3 regions of the Halomonas sp. KHS3 genome follow, and region 2 is predicted to be linked to each of the others. Evidence: predicted binding sites of a transcription regulator. Region 2 holds the regulator's gene; each other region holds the start of a gene.

Region 1 (3,126 bases), on a different contig from region 2:
GTACTTCTGCAAAAACGCCGGTGGGCTGGCCGAAAGAGCGCGAGGTCATAATGCGTTGGCGCGGTTGATCCAGGGCGTTCATCTCCATACAAGGCGTGCCACGCAGCTCGAGCGCGGTGCGCGCCAGCACCACAGAGAAGCGCTTGCGCAACTGCTTGTCGTCGCTTTGACGCAAGTCCCAAGCGGTGGTCACGCCGCCAATCGCTAAGCGCCCGGCAAGCCGATGGCCGACGCCCCACACGCTGCCCACCGGCGTACGTTTGAGCAGCGCCTGCGTCGTGTGATCTTGTCCATTAAGCAGGCAAACGCCTTGGTAATGTGGGTCTTGCTTGGCAAGGTGATTGGCTAATTTGGCGAGCGTGTGGGTGGGTGCCAGCCCAACACACACCGGTAACCCTAAATGGCGGCGAATACGATGGTGCAATTCTCGCCCCAGCCTCTCACACTGCTCTGTGGTTAATCCTTCCAGGTAGACGAACATTTCATCTATTGAGTAGGGCGCAATTGCAGGGCAGGCATCGCGTAGTAGTTGGGTCAGCCGTGCCGACATATCTCCGTAGAGTTCATAGTTAGACGACAGCAGGTGGATCTCGCCGCGCTGACGCATTTCTTCAAGCTTGAAGGCAGGCGCACCCATAGGGATACCCAGCGCTTTTAACTCGGCGGAGCGGGCGATGACACAGCCGTCGTTGTTCGACATTACCCCCACGGGCCTACCTTCCAGCTTGGGCTGAAAAACCCGCTCGCAGCTGACGTAGAAGTTGTTGGCATCGACTAGACCGATCATCGCAAGTACTCGTGCACGACGGCGCGCACTACCCCCCATAGCTGGCAGTCGCTGCCTTCAAGTGGCAGTGGCGGATAGTTAGGATGTGTTGAGCACAGGTGCGGCGTTCCCCGATAGAGCGCATAGCGTTTAATTAGCGCCTCGCCCTCTAGCATAGCGACCAGAATATGTCCCAGTTGCGGTTCAATACTGCGATCAACCACCAGCAAATCACCCTCAAAAATTCCCCAACCCTCCATGCTGTCGCCGGTGGCGGTGACATAAAACGTCTCAGTAGGGTTTTTAACCAGCCGTGTGTTGAGATCCAGCGTGCATGGCTCGTAATCCTGGGCTGGCGAAGGAAAGCCACTAAAACCAGCGCGGCCACAAGGCTGCGGCTGAGAGGTTAACGGCAAGGCAGGGGTAAAGTGAGAAGACTGGCCCGGCATCGTCGGCATCCTGGTGCTTAAAATATTGTATAAATATACAGTATTTTGCATGGCGAAGGAAAACGCAAATTGACGCCCCCTGAGATCGCTTCACGGTGTTCGCGATGATACTCCCTCTGTCATTACATGAATCACGCTCATGCAAGACCTGACGAGGATGCGATGAAAGTCGCGTCAGGCTGCGTTATGATAGCGCCCTCGCTTCTTCCATGATGACCCTTTCTCGTTACGAGGTTCCCGCCGATGTTCAGCCGCGATATGACAATTGCCGGATTTGATGATGTGCTGTTTGATGCCATGCAGAAAGAAGTGGAGCGCCAAGAGGCCCACATCGAACTGATCGCTTCCGAAAACTACGCCAGCCCCCGCGTACTCGAAGCTCAGGGCAGCCAACTGACCAATAAATACGCTGAGGGCTACCCCGGTAAGCGCTACTACGGCGGCTGTGAGTTCGTCGATATCGCTGAAAACCTGGCCATTGATTACGCCAAAGAGCTGTTCGGCGCCACCTACGTTAATGTTCAGCCCCACTCAGGCTCGCAAGCCAACAGCGCGGTGTTCCAAGCGCTGGTTAAGCCAGGCGATACCATTTTAGGCATGAGCCTGGATGCGGGCGGCCACCTGACCCATGGTGCCAAGCCTAATTTTTCCGGCAAGCACTACAACGCCATTCAGTACGGTCTGGATGAGCAGGGGTTAATTGATTACGCTCAAGTGGCCCAGCTTGCTCGCGAGCACAAGCCCAAAATGATCATCGCCGGCTTCTCAGCCTATTCACAAATTGTTGATTGGGCCAAGTTCCGTGAAATCGCCGATGAAGTAGGCGCTTACTTACTCGTTGATATGGCCCACGTCTCTGGTCTGGTTGCGGCGGGCGTTTACCCTAGCCCCTTGCCCCATGCCCACGTGGTCACCTCCACTACCCACAAAACCCTACGCGGCCCACGTAGTGGCGTGATTCTCTCAGCGGAAAACGACGCTGATATCGAGAAAAAGCTGCAATCAGCGGTTTTCCCCGGCGGCCAGGGTGGCCCCTTGATGCACGTAATCGCCGCCAAAGCGATCTGTTTCAAAGAGGCTATGGAACCCGAGTTCAAAACCTATCAGCAGCAGGTAGTTAAGAACGCTCAGGCAATGGCCAAGGTGTTTATTGATCGCGGTTACGACATCGTCTCTGGTGGTACCGAAGACCACCTCTTCCTGCTTTCGCTGATCAAGCAGGGCGTAACGGGCAAAGATGCCGATGCTGCTTTGGGTCGTGCCCACATCACCGTGAACAAGAACGCCGTTCCTAACGACCCGCAAAGCCCGTTTGTCACCTCTGGCCTGCGTATTGGCACCCCGGCAGTGACCACGCGCGGTTTCAGTGAACAAGAGTGTAGTACGTTGGCAGGTTGGATCTGTGACATTCTGGACGTACTGGCCAAGGGTGAAGACACCAGCGCCATCGAAACCCAGGTGTTGGATAAAGTGGCCGAGGTTTGTGCGCGGCTTCCGGTTTATAAATAAGCAGCTGTAACCATTCTCCTTGGCAAAGGATAGCCACAAAGAACGGGCGGCCGTTAGGGTCGCCCGTTTTTTTGTGGCTTAACGGTAATGCTAGCTAGGGTTTCCGAGAGCTGCCAATCTTTGCTTGCGTCGAGGTTAGTACTTGAAATGTGGACAAACTGTAGAAGTGTGAGTGCACAGGTCAGTCTGATATCTTGGTTGAACTTGACTTACGCAAATGTGCTCGAATGGTCTTCAGGCTCGGCTGGCCTATTGTGCTAGCTCAATGAGTTAGTAAGCGATCCAGAACGGGATGTCATTCTGATTGGCTTAGCAGGGTTAGGGGGAGTATGATGCTGCTTGGCTAACTAAATGGTCTAAACTAGTTGGATAATCATGGACTTACCTGATCCCCATGACCAG
Region 2 (3,126 bases):
GTGTCGCGGGAGTCACATTGCTTGGTAGATCTACTTTACCGCTGGCAGGCGGGGGAACTGGATTGCGACATTGTCGGGGTTATCTCCAACCATGATGATATGCGTTCGCTGACGGAGTGGTACGGTATTCCTTATCACCATGTACCGGTCGACCCCGACGATAAGCAAGCATCGTTTGCCAAGGTTCAGGCCGAAATCGACAGTGCCCGCGCCGACTGCGTGGTGCTGGCGCGCTATATGCAAATACTGCCCCCTGAGCTGTGCGCGCGCTATGCGGGGCGAGTGATCAATATTCACCACAGCTTTTTGCCCTCTTTTGCCGGGGCTAAGCCCTACCACCAGGCCTACCAGCGGGGGGTTAAGCTGATTGGCGCTACCTGCCACTATGTGACCGAGGAACTCGACGCAGGCCCCATCATCGAACAGGATATCCATCGCGTTAGCCACTGTCATACGCCTACTGATCTAGTCCGCTTTGGTCGTGATGTGGAGAAAGCCGTGCTCGCTCGCGGTTTGCGTTGGCACTTAGAGGATCGTGTGTTGGTGCATGGCAACAAGACAGTGGTATTTAGCTAAGTACTCTATAATGCCCGCCCATCAACCTGAGAGGCCGCCATGTCATTTGCGCAAAGTGTATTAGCGCCCTGGGCGCTGCTGCTCACCTGGCTACTCTCGTTAGCAGTGATCGCATGGGCGCTTTGGGGGCGGCCCTGGCAGGTGTTGATAGCGGATTCAGCGCTTCAGCACCGCTGGCTGGGTGCTACGCTGGCGGTGATGCTGATGTGGCAGCTTCGTGCCCAGGCTGTTGATTGGCTAACGCTACACCTTGTTTTTACAGTATTGATGACACTCGTTTTTAAAGCGCCATTAGCGCTGATTAGCAACGTGCTGATCAACATTGCCATGGTGGTGATTGGCCGCAATGAGTGGATGTTGCTGGGGGCAAATGTGCTGGTTACCGGGATCGTCCCGGCGGCCGTTATTGGCACGGTATGGCGGCTGGTAGATCGCCGCCTGCCGGATAACTTGATGGTATTTCTGTTTGCCTGCGGCTTTTTTGGCGCGGCGCTGGCAACGCTGGGAGGAGGCTTGGCGGCGGTAGTGCTGATTATCGTCGCGGGTACAGACCCTGAGGCGATCTATCTCGCCCAGGAGTATGCGCGTTTTTTACCACTGCTAATGCCTTCAGAGGCATTTATTACTGGCATGCTGCTGAGCATCCTGCTGGTCTATCACCCAAACTGGGTGGCCACCTTCAATGACCACCGCTATATCGACCTGCAGTAGCGGATTTATTAGCCGAGTGCCTGGCCGTTGCCACCACGAATTACGCCGACTCCAACGCCTTCAATATCGAGCGCTTGAGAGCGCAGGTCGATTTCAATGGGCGCAAAATCAGGGTTCTCTGCAAACAGCGTCACTTGATGCCCCTGGCGTTTGAAGCGTTTAACCGTTACTTCATCGTCCAGGCGGGCAACCACGATCTGGCCATCGCGAACCCGGTCAGTGCGATGAACCGCCAGTAAATCACCTTCCAAAATGCCAATATCCTTCATGGAAAGGCCGCGTACGCGCAGCAGATAGTCAGCTTTGGGAGTGAAGTACTCGGCCGGTAGCGGGCAGTAGCGATCAATATGTTCGGCGGCCAAAATGGGGCTGCCGGCAGCTACTTCCCCGATCACAGGCAGGCCAGTGGGTGGGGCTTCCACGTTGGTTGTGGGTAAGGCGGGGACTGCGCTATCCAGGACTTCTTGAGGTTCCTGGTTGGGCAGGCGGATGCCGCGAGAGGTGTTGCGGATAATGCGAATAACGCCTTTGCGTTCCAGCGCGCGCAGGTGCTCTTCAGCCGCATTGGGTGAGCGGAAGCCAAGTGCTTTGGCAATCTCGGCGCGGGTAGGAGGGTAGCCAAATTCGCCCATGGTCTTAACGATAAAATCAAACACGTGCTGTTGGCGAGCGGTTAGCGGACGCGACATACCAGACTCCATAAATAGTGAATAGACAGTAACAAGTTAAATGTCGACTTAATCAATAAGTGTTTAAGTATACAGTATGTTCCTCTGTCCAGTATATGGCTTGTCAGTGCCTATTGCCGATGTCTATGCAATTTTTCTAATCGTTTGAAACTAAGTTTCTGCTTATTTAATACGTCACATTTTGTCAATAAATCAAGCGTTGAGCCCGCCTACGTTATGGCATAGTATTTTGCTATGTTTTAAACACCTGTTTCCCTGGAGAGCGACATGGCTCAATCTGATACGGTGACCCGTATACTCGACACCGCCGAGGTGCTGTTTGCAGAGCGGGGTTTTGCTGAAACTTCGCTGCGCAACATCACTAGCAAAGCGCGGGTTAACTTAGCCGCTGTTAATTACCATTTTGGTTCCAAAAAAGCCTTGATTCAGGCCGTTTTTGCCCGCTACCTGGATCCGTTTAGTCAGCGCTTTCATACTGCGCTAGATGAGCTCGAGGGCCAACACGCCGGGCGCGTTATCCCGCTGGAAACACTGCTCGAGACCATGGCAACTACCGTTCTCGCGGTGCCCGCCGAGCGCAATAGTTTGAAAGTGTTTATGCGCCTGCTGGGTCTTGCCTACAGTCAAGCACAGGGACATCTAAGACGTTATATCCAGGAAGAGTATGGCGATGTGTTTACACGCTTCACCGAGCTTGTGCGCAAAGCAACGCCGGATCTGCCTGACGCCGAGCGTTTTTGGCGGCTACACTTTGTGCTCGGCACGGTAATCTTTACCCTGTCTGGCCTTGATGCGCTACGCGATATCGCGGAGAAGGATTACCACGAGCAGGTCTCTGTGCGTGATTTGGTCAGGCGATTGCTCCCGGTAGTGGTGGCTGCTATGAATGCGCCGTTACCCATAGCCCTTGACGGTGCCAAGCCAGAAGAAGGAAAACATGCGAACTCCTACGCTAGCTGAGCTACCTCCAACGGAACATATCTGGCTGGAGATTGATACTACCGAACAGTTGCTGCGCTGTTGGCGAGGGCCAAAAGTGCTCCATGAGTGTTCTATTTCATCCGGTGCTGCCGGAAGCGGGGAGCGCAATGGCAGTGGTAAAACCCCCCGCGGGTGGCACTATGTGCGCGCGGCCATTGGCGGAGATATG
Region 3 (3,126 bases), on a different contig from region 2:
ATCATTATGCTTACCGCCCGCGCGAACGCAGCGCTGCGCAGAGGTGGCGCGCACGTAAGGGCGCGGATCGCGGCCTAGAAACACATCTTTAAACGGCACCATGCCGGCATTGGTAAACAGCAGCGTCGGGTCGTTGCCCGGCACTAATGAGCTGGTGGGTACAATCGTATGCCCCTGCTCTTCGAAGAAGGTGAGAAAGGCCTGTCTAATCTCTGCGCTTTTCATAGGGTATCCGTAACAAGAAAGCGTGATGTCCCAGGGCGCTGTTGCCGCTACCCTCAGGGGTCGCAAAGCAGCCATTATAGCGCAGTTGTCAAACGACTAAAGCCGCACTTAGTGGCAGAAAGGCAAACAGCCACGTAAACAACTGGATGAACAAGCGTATTAGAGCGCTACTAGAAATGTAAGAGGGGGTATTGTATAGGCTGGGGAAAACGTATTACAGACAGGAGAGCGCGTAGCGAATTTGTTCAAAATCGAAGCCGCGACTGGCGAGAAAACGTTCACGCCTAGCGCGCTCTTTGGGGGTCTCACCAGGGCTATCAAAACGCCGCGCCAGGGTTTCCCGGGCTAGCTCAAACCAGTCGACCTGCTCGCCCCCCTCCACTTCTTCAAAAGCGGTGGCAAGGGTTTCCTGGTCTATGCCGCGCTGGCGCAACTCGCCTTTAATACGAATCACGCCTTGGCCACGCAGTATGCGCGAGCGCACGAAACTGGCCGCAAAGCGCGCGTCAGACTGCAGCCCTTGTTCAACCAAGGCGTCCAGGCACTCATCAATAGCGGCATCGTCGAAAGACTTTTTCTTCAGACGCTGAGCAAGCTCGGCGCGGGAGTATTCGCGCCGAGCCAGTAAACCAATGGCGATATCACGGGGCGTAGCATCACGCTGGGAGGTGAATGCCATCAGCTTATCTTAGCGAGAGTCGTCTTAAAGCAGATCGTCATCACCCGCATCCAATTCTGCCGCTGCTTCGGCAGGTGCATCTTCCTTCTCCTTTTTAGGATCGGGCTTGGCCAAGAGCTGCTCACGAATCTGCGTTTCGATTTCGAGCATAATTTCCGGGTGCTCTTCCAGATACAGCGCTGAATTGGCTTTACCTTGACCGATTTTCTTACCTTTATAGCTGTACCAGGCACCGGCTTTGTCGACTAGGTTGCACTGCACGCCCAGGTCGATGACCTCACCGGCGTGGTAGATACCCTTGCCGTAAAGAATCTGGAATTCAGCCTGACGGAATGGCGGTGCTACCTTGTTTTTGACTACTTTCACGCGGGTTTCGTTACCGGTGACTTCATCACCCACTTTCACCGAGCCGGTACGACGAATATCCAGACGCACGCTGGCATAGAACTTCAGCGCGTTACCACCAGTGGTGGTTTCGGGGCTACCAAACATGACGCCGATCTTCATGCGGATCTGGTTGATGAAGATCACCAAGCAGTTGGCGTTTTTGATATTACCGGTGATTTTACGCAGTGCCTGAGACATCAAACGCGCCTGTAGGCCAACGTGGGAATCACCCATTTCGCCTTCGATTTCAGCGCGCGGGGTCAACGCAGCGACCGAGTCGATAACAATCACGTCAACACCGCCAGAGCGTACCAGCATGTCGGTAATTTCCAGCGCCTGCTCACCGGTGTCCGGCTGGGAAATCAGTAGATCATCCAGGTTGACGCCTAGTTTTTCTGCGTAGCTGGGGTCAAGCGCATGCTCGGCATCGACGAAGGCACACACTTTGCCTTGCTTTTGCGCTTGCGCAATCACCGAAAGGGTCAGTGTCGTTTTACCCGAGGACTCTGGACCAAAAATTTCAGCCACGCGGCCAAACGGCAGCCCGCCGATGCCGAGGGCGATATCCAGACCCAATGAACCGGTGGAAACCGACGGCATGACGACACGCGGTGCGTCGCCTAGACGCATGACGGTGCCCTTGCCGAACTGACGGTCGATTTGGGTGAGTGCAGCGTTTAGCGCTTTAGTGCGGTTGTCATCCTGAGCCATTCAGAGATTCCTCATAACAAGCTGTATAATTAGCCAGTAGTATGCCAAAGATTGCGCCGTAAACAAATCCTTGATCGCGCTTTCTCTCATCTATTTTATCAACAGCCTTTTTGCATATGCGCCTTTTTCTTACGGCTGGTTCGTCTTGCTCGCCTTCTCGCGCTCATTCAGGCGCGCCACCAGCCCAACCAAGGCCTGACGCACGGCCTGCTCTCGCACCGACTGACGGTCACCTGGAAAGTGAAAGCATTCAGCTTCCTGGGCAGCAGCATCTCCCCAGGCCAACCAAACCGTACCCACCGGCTTTTCAGCGCTCCCCCCCTCTGGGCCTGCAACACCGCTAACGGCAACAGCTAAGCCCGCGCCACTTTCATTACAGGCACCCAGCACCATGGCTTTGACGACCTCCTTGCTGACAGCACCGTGCTCGGCCAGCGTGGTCTCAGGCACCCCCAATAAGCGCGTTTTAGCAGCATTCGCATAGGTCACATAGCCCGTCGTAAAGTAAGCAGAGCTACCCGCCACCTCGGTAATGGCGCTGGCAATGCCGCCCCCCGTACATGACTCAGCGGCGGTCACTTCTACATTCAACTGCTTACACAGCCGCCCCAGCCGCTGAGCTAACAGGGTTAAATCAAGATTTTTCAGGCTAGTTTCGCTGGGCACTATGGTCGCTCCTTCAAGTGAGTCGTCTATTCAGCGTAGAATACTGCGTTTAGCTTTCTCAAAGAAATTGCTCAATCAGGACGCCCATGTCACAGGCCATTCCCCCTAACACGCCCATGATCACGCAATATTTAAAGATCAAGCGCGAGCACCCCGAGGTACTGCTGTTCTACCGCATGGGGGATTTTTATGAACTGTTTTTCGACGACGCCAAGCGCGCCGCCGCACTGCTGGATATTACCCTTACCCAGCGTGGGCAGTCAGGCGGCAAGCCTATCCCGATGGCGGGCGTCCCCTATCACAGCGCTGAGGGCTATCTGGCCCGCCTCGTCGCTGGCGGCGAGTCGGTCGCTATTTGTGAGCAAATTGGCGACCCCGCGACCAGCAAAGGGCCCGTTGAGCGCCAAGTGGTGCGTATCGTCACCCCTGGCACACTCCACGATGAAGCGCTGCTCGAT

The links. Region 2 encodes LexA, which represses DNA repair genes until DNA is damaged. Its sites were predicted from a motif close to TACTGTNTANNTANACAGTA; they were not measured.
Region 1: a site for LexA is predicted at 1,239-1,258, ahead of RO22_RS06810 (LexA family protein). Genes of this name have one in related genera too.
Region 3: a site for LexA is predicted at 2,022-2,041, ahead of recA (recombinase RecA). Genes of this name have one in related genera too.

The regions. Positions count from the first base shown of each region.
Region 1 covers NZ_JWHY01000002.1:1,012,105-1,015,230, forward strand. The annotation lists gene RO22_RS06805 (Y-family DNA polymerase) at 1-787, opposite strand, end outside; gene RO22_RS06810 (LexA family protein) at 784-1,215, opposite strand; gene glyA (serine hydroxymethyltransferase) at 1,459-2,724, shown strand.
Region 2 covers NZ_JWHY01000005.1:40,475-43,600, reverse strand. The annotation lists gene purU (formyltetrahydrofolate deformylase) at 1-576, shown strand, start outside; gene RO22_RS13305 (energy-coupling factor ABC transporter permease) at 616-1,287, shown strand; gene lexA (transcriptional repressor LexA) at 1,296-1,976, opposite strand; gene RO22_RS13295 (TetR/AcrR family transcriptional regulator) at 2,244-2,936, shown strand; gene RO22_RS13290 (L,D-transpeptidase) at 2,914-3,126, shown strand, end outside.
Region 3 covers NZ_JWHY01000002.1:261,373-264,498, reverse strand. The annotation lists gene alaS (alanine--tRNA ligase) at 1-225, opposite strand, end outside; gene RO22_RS03500 (regulatory protein RecX) at 440-904, opposite strand; gene recA (recombinase RecA) at 929-2,002, opposite strand; gene RO22_RS03490 (CinA family protein) at 2,132-2,671, opposite strand; gene mutS (DNA mismatch repair protein MutS) at 2,755-3,126, shown strand, end outside.